Linked DNA regions of Spirulina subsalsa PCC 9445. The protein of the gene in region 1 binds, or shares a complex with, the protein of each later gene. Links are inferred from orthologs where the notes say so. Each region holds a gene or a part of one and is shown on either strand. Other genes may lie near its edges.

Region 1 (8,391 bases):
GGATACTTGGAAAGGTAACTGTTTCTGAACCGCGTTGAGAATCTCAATCTGATCGGCGTAAATTTCGATTTCTCCGGTGGGGATTTTGGGATTGAGGGATTCGGGGGGACGTTGACTGACACGCCCCTCTATGCGCACGACATACTCATTTCGGAGCGTTTCTGCCCTAGTATAGGATTGGGGGGTGCGTTCTGGGTCGCTGACGATTTGGACTACTCCGGTGCGATCGCGCAAGTCCACAAAGATCACACCACCATGATCCCGACGACGATCAACCCACCCACACAGGCTAACTGTTTTTCCTACGGCCTCGGCTCGTAAGTCTCCGCAATAATGAGTACGCATACACTTTATGACAACACAAAAAAAATAGAAGGACTTTCTATGGTAACAGAATGTTACACCCTCTCTATAATCCTTTAGGTCTGGTTAAGATCAGGATTTTGACTTACCTGTTGACTTGTTACTCTTAGAAAACCCAGCTTTTTGTGGGGTGAATTCTGCACAAAATTCTAGATTTTTTCCTCAAGATTCGGTAAATATTCAGGCTTGAGAATTTCCTCCGTTGTAAAGGGGCATTTTCCCTCAAAACTCAGCAAAGGTAAGCCCGTTTCCTCTGCGGCTAACTCCCTAGCATCCTGATAGCATTCAGTCAAGATAGTGTTAAAATAACTTTGCAAACTGGGACTTTCTTTCAAGGCTCTGTTAATGTGTTGACGGTGTTCTCGGATGGTAAATCGCCAACGATTAGACCGCTTGGCAGGTTGATAATAATAGTGAAGCAGGTGCATTAACAGAATTTTGAGATTACTATAAATGGCTCTTTTCTCACTTCTTCCCCTATCTTCTAGTTCATCAATTAAGTGTTTTATATCAACCTGCTTAAAGTCACCTTGTTTTAACTGTTTTATGGTTTCTTCTCGCCACAGGTTGTAATCCTGCTCATAGATGGCTGCGGTAGTTTTAGGGGAGGTTTTCATTTTGAACTATGATTAATAAGTCACTAAATGTTTACATCTTGGCGATGCTCAATAACCCTGTAGTCGAACTGTTTCCAGATCCGGTGTTCCCCGTTCCCTTAAACCAAGAATTCCGAATCCCTAGGGAAATATAGCCAACCTACCTGAGTCGTGCAAAAAATGCTCCCCTGCAATCCAGATAGGAGAATAGCCCTTCACGTCTCATTAGGACTAGCTATAGCTACATTCTAACTATTCTAATGGATCATGAATAATTGTGGCTTGAGCCTTGATTATCCCGGTTTTGTGCAATAAACTTGTCGTGAATTGCCCAGTGATTTAATAACCTATGCAGTTAACTCCCCAAGAAAAAGATAAACTCTTAATTTTTACGGCGGCCTTAGTGGCAGAACGGCGCAAGGCGAAAGGGCTTAAGTTAAACTATCCTGAAGCGGTGGCTTATATTTCTTCGGCGATTCTTGAAGGTGCAAGGGAAGGAAAAACGGTGTCAGAATTGATGAGTGAGGGAACAACTCTGCTCACTCGCGCTGATGTGATGGAAGGAGTGCCGGAAATGATCCCGGAAGTGCAAGTTGAGGCAACGTTCCCCGATGGGACAAAATTGGTGACGGTACATCATCCCATTCGTTAATCGGCAATTCGGTAAGAACTGATTCATAAATTCAAAGATCAACCAGGAGCAAAGGATTATGATTCCGGGTGAATTATTAGTAGATGACGGTGAAATTGAACTCAATTCGGGACGAGAAACGCGGCGAATTGTGGTGAGTAATACGGGGGATCGTCCCATTCAAGTGGGGTCGCATTTTCACTTTTATGAGGTGAATCGGGCGTTGGAGTGCGATCGCAATGCAGCCAGAGGAAGGCGCTTAAATATCCCGGCCGGAACCTCTATCCGTTTTGAACCGGGGGATGAAAAGGAGGTGGAATTAGTTCCTCTAGTGGGGAGTCGTCAAGTGTATGGGTTTAATGGTTTAGTCAATGGTTCTTTAGACTAGGGTGAGGTTATTATGAAACTCCCTCCTTCTTGGCAACTTCCCTTAACGATTAAAAACCGTCTGGGTCAAAAAAGTGTAGGCAAACAACGGGCAATGATTGCGGAAGGACATCTGTTGCTGGTGCTGCATCGCGCTCCAACTTTGGGGGAAAAACAGCGTCAAGGGGTGTTCTTTTGGCGAGATCCTCAAGGGAAATGGGAATGTAGTGTGGGGGGGGTGGGATTAAAACCGTTAATGAAGCATATTCAAGTCTACGAAGAGGCTGAGAACGCCCTGAGTTTAGCCTATAGCGAAGCAGAACAGGCGGAAGACTATTTTAACTTGCTCGAACAATTGGCCCCGGTGCAACATTCGACCCAAAATCTCCACAATACCCTACAAGCGGCACGGGAGGGGATTCCTGAAGACCGGGATCTGATTGATTTGCGCGACTGGGCCTATGGGATAGAGCGCTCGCTCAATCTCCTCCACGAAAACATCAAAAACAGCCTTGACTACCGGATGGCCGAACGGGTGGAACAGCAAAATGCCATCGCGTTGGAATCCGTTCGGGCTAGTCATCGTCTCAATGTTTTGGTGGCTATTTTCTTCCCCCTCACAGCGATTACTTGTATTTTTGGCATGAATCTAAGCAGTGGTTTAGCGGAATCCTTCAGCTTTTGGCTAATTCTCCTGATTAGCCTGAGTTTAGGCCTTTGGGTTCGCCGTTGGGTGATTGTCGGTAAACTTTTGTGATCAGGGGTTTCAGCCCTTGGACAAGAATTGTTTAGAATTTTCTCTAAACCAGAAAAAATACAAAAACGGTGTTAGCTTGGTAGTATCAGGGACACTACAAGATTTTGGTCTGGTATTGGGTAAACATCAAACCTCGGATCTCTGATGGGCTGGATTTAATCTCAAATACCCAACAGAATGCTATCTGTAGGTTGGGTAGAGCCATAGCGAAACCCAAATAGGGCGAAGAAGGCTTTAGCCACTATTGGGGCGTTTATGAGTTTGAGGGTTACTGAGAAGGGTGTCAACTATTCTAAATTGCTTTTAAGTTTCAGGAACTTTTAAGTAACAGAGTCATGAGCAACAGGGTTATAGTTCAAGACTTCTGAGGTTTAAGCATTAGGGATTGATGACAACCTGCCCAATCAGAACACAAACCAAATCAGAGAATTTTCCAATTTGAATCGATAAATGTTTATGAACTCGCTGTTGGGGGGATTCGTGTGTTTTTTTACCTGAAAACCCCATAATAAAAAAAGGAATAGAAAAAAGCCCCTTTTGTGGTACTGAAGTCATATGTGGGAGAAAAAAATTATTGCCAATATCCTGAATTCCCAGTCTGCCGTGGAATTAACCATTGATCGGGAACCCATTGTTGTGACACCGGAAACAAAGGTAAGCAATGCGATCGCCCAGATGAATATTACCTCCCCAAATCCAGCGACAGCAAAGGCTTCAGCCCCGAAATGTTGTATCTTAGTGAGGCAGGACGAACAGTTAATAGGGTTACTCACAGAACGAGATATTCTTAGTTTAATGGTGCAATCTCAGAACTTAGAACAGATTCCCATATCACAGGTGATGGGGAATCCGGGAATAACAATTTTGCGATCGCACCTCAACAATCCCCTTAGTCTCCTCTGCCAATTTAATGAACACCAGACGAGTTATTGTGTCATTCTAGAAGACGAAGCACCTCACAATATTTATGGTGTAATTACCCTAGATCAACTCTGCTTAGACTTAAATCAAGCTGGATTATTGGCGAATCTAAAACCGCAAACTCTCCAACCTCAAACACCCATTGATTCTGGTCAAAATCCCTCTTTTGTTACAGCAGAAAACAGTCAAACCATTGTAGAGAAACATACGCTACCTTCCAAAATCAGAACAAATTTTAACCGTTTAAACTACCTGCTTAACTACAGTCCGGCGATTCTTTATACCGCCGATCCAGTAACCTATGAAATCACTTTTATCAGTGAAAATGTTAAAACAATTTTAGGACATGAAGCGTCAAACTTCATCAAAAACCCCAAATTCTGGCAAGACCAAATTCACCCCGAAGATCAAGTTCTATTGTTATGGACAATGCAGCGTCTCTCCAGTTCAAACTCTCAGAGATGTGAGTATAGATTTCGAGATGCACAGGGTCAATACCATTGGTTACGCAATGAAATAGTAGTCATTCAAGATGAAAATAACCAACCCAAAGAACTGATCGGCTACTGTATGAACGTGGACGATTTGAAACAAATTGAACAAAATTTGAGAACCAGTGAACAACAATTTCGCAGTATTTTTGAACAAGCCGATGTAGGGATTACTCAACTCTCTCCTACTGGGTCTTTCTTAAAAGTTAACCCAAAATTTATAGACATTGTACAGTATTCTGAGGAAGAACTTCTAAAAACCACCTACCAAAAAATTACTTATCCCCAAGACCTAGCCCAAGATTTAACCCTAAACTACCAATTATTAATCGGAAAAATTTCTCGCTTTGCGGCAGAAAAACGCTATGTTCGCAAAGATGGATCAATTGTCTGGGTTCATTGGAGTGGTTCAGTGGTCTGTAGTCTAGCAGGGAAAGCTGAGTCAATTATTGCGGTGATTCAAGATATTAGCGATCGCAAGCAAGCCGAGTTAGCCCTACAAGAAAGTGAGTCAACCCTGCGCAGTTTTTATGACAGTAGTGCTATGATGATGGGGGTGGTTGAATTAATTTCTAACCCAGAGGATTTATTGAATATTTGGAGCAATTCCATGACAGCTGAGTTTGTAGGTTTATCTCCCAAGCAAATGGAGTATAAAACGGCTCAGGAGTTAGGAATTCCTCAAAACATTACTCAGGAATGGATTCAATACTGTAAACACATTCAAAAAACGGGGAAACCCGTTCAGTTTCAGTGTTCATACAAACACAAGGAAAAAAAATTCTGGTTATTGACTACACTTTCCCCGATTAGGACTGAACATAGAACCAGTTCCCGTTTTTGCTACATCACCGAAGATGTCACCGAACGCAAACAAACAGAACGCATCCTTGCACAAACCACTCAAACCCTTTTACAAGCCCAAAAAATCGCCCATATTGGCTATTGGGACTATAACGTAATTAGCCATCAACTGACATGGAATAAAGAAACCTTTGAAATTTTTGGCACAGATTGGAATCAACCTGAACCCACTTATACTCAATATATCACTCAAATTCATCCCGAAGACCGCATCAAACACCAAACGGCTTTAGAACATAGTCTGATGACAGGAGAACGGTTTGAGGTGGAATATCGCCTATTAAGAGATAGTGGAGAAATTCGCTATCTCTACAGTCAAGCGGAAGTAGAAACCAATAGCCAAGGCGTCGTTATTCGTCTGTTTGGGGTGGTGATTGATATTACAGAGAAAAAACGCGCTGAAGAGAGTTTAAAAGCCTCAGAGGCTAAATATCGCCTGCTGGTGGAACAAATGCCTGCCGTTACCTATACTTCCGCTTTAGATGATTTGAGTACCACCCTTTATGTGAGTCCGCAAATCGAGCAAATGTTAGGTTATCCTTTACGGGAATGGTTACTTCAACCGGATCGTTGGTATACAGCCGTTCATCCAGATGATCGGGATAAAGTCGCAAAAGTTTTAAAAATAGCTCATAATAGCCCCGGAACTTTTAATCGGGAGTATCGGATTTTTGCCAAATCGGGGGAAATGTTATGGGTGCGCGATCGCGCTAGAATTGTCACCAACGAAGCCGGAGAACCCATTTTTCTCCAAGGCATGATGTTTGACATTACCGAACAAAAAACCTCGGAAGAAGAGTTACAACACGCTTACGCACACCTTGAGGCTACTAATCGTCGTTTAGAAATTTCTCTCAAAACCCTTGAACAACGCAACTATGAACAAGTCATTACCAGTCAGATGCTAGAGTTTCTACAAGCTTGTAGCACATCCTTAGAAGCCTATCCTGCCACCGCCGAGTTTTTAAAAATCCTTTTTCCCCACTGTTTTGGGTCAATTCTATTACCCCAACCAAATAAAAAAATCCTAGAAGCTGTCAGCATTTTTGGTGAATTGTCTCCAGAAGAAAGCACTATAAACACTAAAGATTGTTGGGCATTGCTGAGAGGAAAAACTCATTATGCTTCTAATAATCAACCGGGATTATTCTGTCATCATATTGACCAAAACTCTCAACCTACCGCAACGCTTTGTATTCCCATGATGGTACAAGGATTAGCCTTGGGGTTGTTTTATCTACGCACCCAAGATCCGGCAGGAATTCCGCCAGAACAGCAACAACTGGCTCAAACGGTTTCCGAACAAATTGCTCTAGCTATTTCTAACTTACAACTACGGGAAACTTTACAAAATCAGAGTATTTGCGATCCCTTGACTGGGTTATTTAACCGTCGTTATTTGGAGCAATCCTTACAGCAAAGTTTACAGGCGGCTGAGTTAACTCAGCCGCCTGTGAGTTTAATTATGATTGATGTGGATCATTTTAAAAAATTTAATGATACCTATGGTCATGATGCCGGAGATTTTGTCCTACAAACTTTAGCAGAATTTTTACAAAAACAAGTTCGAGAGTCCGATATTGTCTGTCGTTATGGGGGGGAAGAATTTACGTTAATTTTGCCCAATGTGTCTTTAGAATTAGCCTATGAGCGGGCTGAGTTGTTACGTCAACGAATCAAAAAACTGCCCTTAAATTATCAGGGGAAAAACCTAGGACAATTGAGTTTTTCGGCGGGTTTGGCTACGTTTCCTGAGCAAGGGGACACGGTGCAATCCCTCATTCGTCGGGCTGATGAGGCTTTGTATGAAGCGAAAGGACAGGGGCGCGATCGCGTCATTTGTGCCAAGACCAGTTGCTTAACCATCGATTCAAGTTGAAGCTCCCCACCCACAAGGGGATGGGGCTTTCAACGCAACATTGCTGTAAAATCCAAACAGTACCCCTGATGAAAACCAAGATATCATTCAAGGTTCAAGAACTCCCTTATGGCTCAAACTGTCTGGATTGCACGACACGGCAACCGTCTAGACTTTGTTCATCCCGACTGGTTCAACACCGCAGAACGACGTTATGATCCCCCTCTCTCGGAGGATGGATTCCAGCAAGCGCAAGAATTAGGGCGGCGTTTGCAGAAAGAGGCGATCGCCCATATTTTCGCCTCCCCCTTCCTGCGCACCGTACAAACCGCCCACGCCGTCGCCGAATGCTTGGATCTCCCTCTCAAACTGGAAAGCGGCCTCAGTGAATGGCTAAACCCCCACTGGATGACCGAAATGCCCCAACGTCTCCCCCCAGAAATCCTCACTCAACAATATCCCCGCATTGATCTGAGTTACACCTCCTGCGTTGTTCCTCAATACCCCGAAACAGAAACAGAGGTCATGGACAGAAGCGCTACCACTGCCCATCAATTAGTGCAAAGATACTCAGAGAATATCCTTTTAGTCGGCCATGCAGCATCCGTCATCGGCACCACCCAAGGACTGGTCGGGGGTCAACCTTTAGTCAACACAGCACTCTGTTGTTTAGTGAAAATAGTCAATCACAATGGAGACTGGGAGATGGAGCTTAATGGAGATACCACTCACCTCAGTCCCCAGTCCGCCTCTTTTCCTAGATTAGGGCGTGCCGAATAAGTCGGGAAGAGGGAATAAGTCTTAATTCCTATTCCCTCTTCCCTGTTTCCTTGTTAAATCTAGGATTCAGCAATTAACGGCGCGTTCGTGACGCTCGTGCGCTTGGCCGGGAAGCGGAAAAGAACCTGAAATAGAGATTTCCTCTGGTCTGCGGGTTCTGGTGCATAATTCCACAAACTGTCATAGAAGAAGAACGAAAAGCCTAAACCCTGTTGACGAGCGCTTTGGATTTTCGCCTGAATTTGTTGCAAACCAACGGGACGATTTCTTAACCCCGTCAAAATGCCTACCCCCGTCGGGATACGTTGCCGCGCTTCTTGAATTTCGGGCCGCACTAAATTCTCCCGGAAAGCCGCCAAATCGGGACGATACACTTGAACTAATAATTCATCAATCACACCCCGACGTAACCACGCTAACCAGTCTTGGAGTTGTCCGCGATAGGCGAAATCGTAGGGATTGGGGGAAACGGAGAAAATAGCATTGGGTTGTTTCGCTTTCACTTGACGGTTTAATTCAACCATAAACGCCGTCAGTTTATCCGCACGCCATCTGACCCAAGCGGGATCCGTAGCGTTACTCGGTGCGGCCCGGCCGGTTTCCCGACGATACATCGCCGTTGTGAAACTGTCATAGCCAAACTGGTTGGGGAGACTCGCGTGATCATCAAACTGTACCCCGTCCACATTGTATTGATCCAGGACTTCTAGGACAATTTGGGTGATAAATTGCTGCACTTCAGGATGAAAAGGGTTTAACCAGTA
Region 2 (3,639 bases), 3.0 Mb from region 1 along the record:
ACAGAACGGGAAAAAGATGTGATTTCCCTGCGTTATGGGTTAAATACCAGTCAGCCTTACACTTTAGAGGAAGTAGGGGGAATGTTCAATTTATCCCGGGAGAGAGTCCGCCAAATCCAAAGTAAGGCCATGCGCAAACTCCGCCGCCCCCAAGTAGCCCGCCGTTTAAAAGGTTGGTTATCGTAAGACCCGCTATTCCTCCCGACGCTGACCGCAAGTTTTAGGGTGCGTCAGAGGGAATCATTTAGGGTTTTATGAATAACTCTGAGAGTCGGGGAATAGGGAATAGGTAATAGGGAATAGTAGGGCTTGCTGTTCACTTCGTGACGCTCCGCGTGGGAAACAGGGAACGGGGAACAGGAAGGGGGAGTCGGAAAAAGGCAAGCCTTTTTGATTCTTTATCCTTAAAACCTTGCACTTTCTCGCTCCCCATCGAAAACCCTATTAACAGTGCTTAGAGGGATATATTGCTACGCAACGCTTCGCGTTCACTTCGTGACGCTTCGCGAACGCGGAGCGTCACGAAGTGAACAGCAGACCCTATATATTCTTTCAAGGTTTCTAGGGTTTGGTTGTTCATTAACTTTTCTCGTCGGTCGGTGCTTTCGCTACTTTCTGATAGCACTTCGATCGGCCGCCGATTAGCTAAAACAAAAAGTACCGTTGCGCCATCGGTAACACGGTAGCCGGTTCACAGGTGAGGAGTTCCCCATCTGCTCGTACTTCGTAGGTTTCAGGATTCACTTCAATCTGGGGGAGATAGTCGTTTAATTTCAGATCCCGCTTGGTTAATTGGCGAATTCCAGACACAGCAACGGGGGTTTTTTGTAGGCCTAGTTGGTCGGGAATCCCGGCATCTAGGGCGGCTTGGGAGAGAAAGGTGACACTGGTGGAGGCGATCGCACGGCCAAAACTGCCGAACATGGGGCGCATATACACCGGTCCGGGGGTGGGAATACTGGCGTTAGCATCCCCCATCTGGGACCAAGCAATTAATCCCCCTTTAATCACTAATTCCGGTTTCACCCCAAAAAAGGCGGGATGCCATAAACACAAATCCGCTAACTTCCCTTCTTCTATGGATCCGACTTCATGGGCAATGCCATGAGCGATCGCCGGATTAATCGTATATTTCGCTACATAGCGTTTAGCGCGGTGGTTATCGTGGCGGGCTGAATCTTCTCCTAATGCCCCAAACTGCACTTTCATTTTATGGGCGGTTTGCCAAGTGCGAATAATCACCTCTCCCACTCGCCCCATCGCTTGGGAGTCGGAGGAAATGATGCTAAACGCCCCTTTATCGTGGAGGATATCCTCGGCGGCAATGGTTTCCCGACGAATCCGCGACTCAGCAAAGGCTACATCTTCGGGGATACTTTTATCCAGATGGTGACACACCATCAACATATCCAGATGTTCCTCTAAGGTGTTTACCGTATAGGGGCGAGTGGGATTGGTGGACGAGGGCAAAACATTCAACTGCCCACAGACTTTGATAATATCCGGGGCGTGGCCTCCCCCAGCGCCTTCGGTATGGTAGGTATGAATTACCCGGTTTTTAAAGGCGGCAATGGTATCCTCGACAAAACCTGCTTCATTCAAGGTGTCGGTATGAATGGCTACTTGTATATCATAGTCATCTGCTACAGTCAGACAGGTGTCAATGGTGGCGGGAGTGGTTCCCCAATCTTCATGGAGTTTTAAGCCAATTACTCCGGCATTCACCTGTTCTATTAAGCCGGGGGTTTGGCTGCTGTTGCCTTTGCCTAAAAAGCCGAAATTGACGGGAAAACCTTCTGCGGCTTCTAACATTCGGTAAATATTCCAAGCGCCGGGGGTGCAGGTGGTGGCGTTGGTGCCTGTGGCGGGGCCGGTGCCTCCTCCTATCATGGTAGTAACACCAGACGCAATGGCGGTTTCGATTTGTTGGGGACAGATAAAGTGAATATGGGCATCAATCCCCCCAGCCGTGAGAATTTTTCCCTCTCCGGCGATCGCCTCTGTCGAAGGGCCAATAATAATATCTACATTGTCCTGAATGTAGGGATTGCCTGCTTTACCAATCTTGCAAATTCGCCCATCTTTAATCCCCACATCGGCTTTAATAATCCCCCACCAGTCCAGAATCAGGGCGTTGGTAATCACCACATCCACCGCCCCCTCTGCGCGAGAAATGGGGGATTGTCCCATACCATCCCGAATCACTTTCCCCCCGCCAAATTTCACTTCATCTCCGTAGGAGGTCAAATCTCGTTCTACTTCTATGATTAAGTCGGTATCGGCCAAACGAATGCGATCGCCCACAGTCGGCCCATAGGTTTCTGCATAGGCACGACGATCCATTCTATAACTCATAATAACTCCTCACTGGTTAATTAACTGCTGATTTAAGAATATAAGGCAACCGTAATTTAGCGGAAATTGAGGTCATATTATCCGAAATTCCCTCCGGATGTTGTGTAGATTTCTCCGTAAACTCCCTGAAAAACCCTCCACTTAGACGATTTCTGAACTTAAGGATCAGCTTATCCTAGAAGTGGAATGGCTGAAAAGCATCAAACAGACTGCAAACCTCTGATCTTCAACGAATCTAGGTGACACGTCTCTAAACCCCAAACTAGAAACTTCTCTCAATCGGTCTTGTATTAAGTTCCTTCTTATCCCCTTGTGTCTACAAGTGATTGATCTATGTTAAAACCTTTGCGTACTCTCACCGTGAGTCTTCTATTTAGTTTAGGATTTGTGTTGCCCTCGACCCATCCTCTCCCGGTTGATGCTATTACTTCTAGTCAAGCAGGTGTTCATATTCCTCGGTTAAATAAACCCCAAAAACAGCCCCCCTCTCCTGTAACTTCCCCGGTAATTTCTCCTTGGAGAGATGGGATTTATCATTATGGTCAAACTCAGAACTTAAATCAATATGGCGCGACGTATTTAGTGCTAAAAGTTGAACAAGGGAGAGTCAATGGGGCATTGTATCAATTAGATTCTGAGTTTAGTTGTTTGCGCGGCAGTCTCGATAATCAACGTCTTAATTTACAGGTTCAGGATTTAGAGACGAAGGAATTCTACAGCTATAATATCCCCTTACAAAATCGCGCTGAGATTGCATCAGAAGGCTCATTACCCCGTGTTTTAGGCTTAGAGGGCTACTACCCCCTAGAACAAGGACCCGACCTTGAAATAGACCTATTAGCAGCTTGTTCTGGATAGTGGGGAGTCGGGAGTTGATTAGTATTCTCTATTACCTATTACCTAAATTAGGGAACAGGGAACAGGGGAGTCGGGAAAAGACAATAGTCAAGAGTTTTAGCTATTCACTATTCCCCTGATCCCCTATGCCCTAAAATTCAATCCCCGGTTGTGCCTTAATACCTTGCTCCCGGAATGGATGTTTAACTAACTTCATTTCTGTTACTAAATCCGCTCGTTCAATTAAACCAGCCGGGGCTCCCCGTCCGGTTAAAATAACATGAGCATCCGGGCTTTTTTCCGCCAAGCCAGCTAACACTGTTTCAACGGATAAATAGCCCAATTTCAGGGCAATATTAACCTCATCCAATAAAATTAGACGATACTCAGGATTCCGAATATAGTCTAACGCTTGTTGCCAAGCGGCCTCCGCCTTAGCAATATCTC

The links.
Region 2: the proteins of ureA (region 1) and ureC are in contact, whole or in part, in a crystal structure (PDB 4CEU), measured with the Sporosarcina pasteurii proteins. The link is inferred for Spirulina subsalsa PCC 9445 from one-to-one orthologs. Residues at the interface, in WP_115362093.1 of Sporosarcina pasteurii: Ala6, Glu9, Lys10, Ile13, Ala16, Leu19, Arg23, Asn31, Tyr32, Pro33, Glu34, Val36, Thr40, Met44, Met70, Glu71, Val73, Met76, Asp78, Gln81, Ala82, Glu83, Leu92; in WP_115362090.1 of Sporosarcina pasteurii: Lys441, Phe442, Asp463, Pro464, Ser465, Ala466, Ser467, Ile468, Thr470, Pro471, Gln472, Pro473, Met475, Arg477, Gln565, Arg566, Tyr567, Phe568, Leu569, Phe570.

The regions. Positions count from the first base shown.
Region 1 is NZ_JH980292.1:1,975,235-1,983,625, reverse strand. Bases 1-2,959 are described here. They hold ureA (urease subunit gamma), read left to right. Parts: upstream 1-1,308; coding sequence 1,309-1,611; downstream 1,612-2,959. Other genes in these bases: SPI9445_RS0109235 (CorA family divalent cation transporter), read left to right, coding at 1,991-2,713; SPI9445_RS0109240 (urease subunit beta), read left to right, coding at 1,670-1,978; SPI9445_RS0109250 (DUF29 domain-containing protein), read right to left, coding at 513-980; aspS (aspartate--tRNA ligase), read right to left, coding at 1-345. In the rest of the region: SPI9445_RS0109225 (PAS domain-containing protein), read left to right, coding at 3,269-6,868; SPI9445_RS0109220 (histidine phosphatase family protein), read left to right, coding at 6,977-7,627; SPI9445_RS0109215 (family 10 glycosylhydrolase), read right to left, coding at 7,687-8,391.
Region 2 is NZ_JH980292.1:4,941,709-4,945,347, reverse strand. The notes cover bases 1-2,874. They hold ureC (urease subunit alpha), read right to left. Parts: upstream 2,356-2,874; coding sequence 646-2,355; downstream 1-645. Other genes in these bases: SPI9445_RS27925 (hypothetical protein), read left to right, coding at 2,689-2,874; SPI9445_RS0122535 (RpoD/SigA family RNA polymerase sigma factor), read left to right, coding at 1-186. In the rest of the region: more of SPI9445_RS27925, read left to right, coding at 2,875-3,213; cobO (cob(I)yrinic acid a,c-diamide adenosyltransferase), read right to left, coding at 3,344-3,639.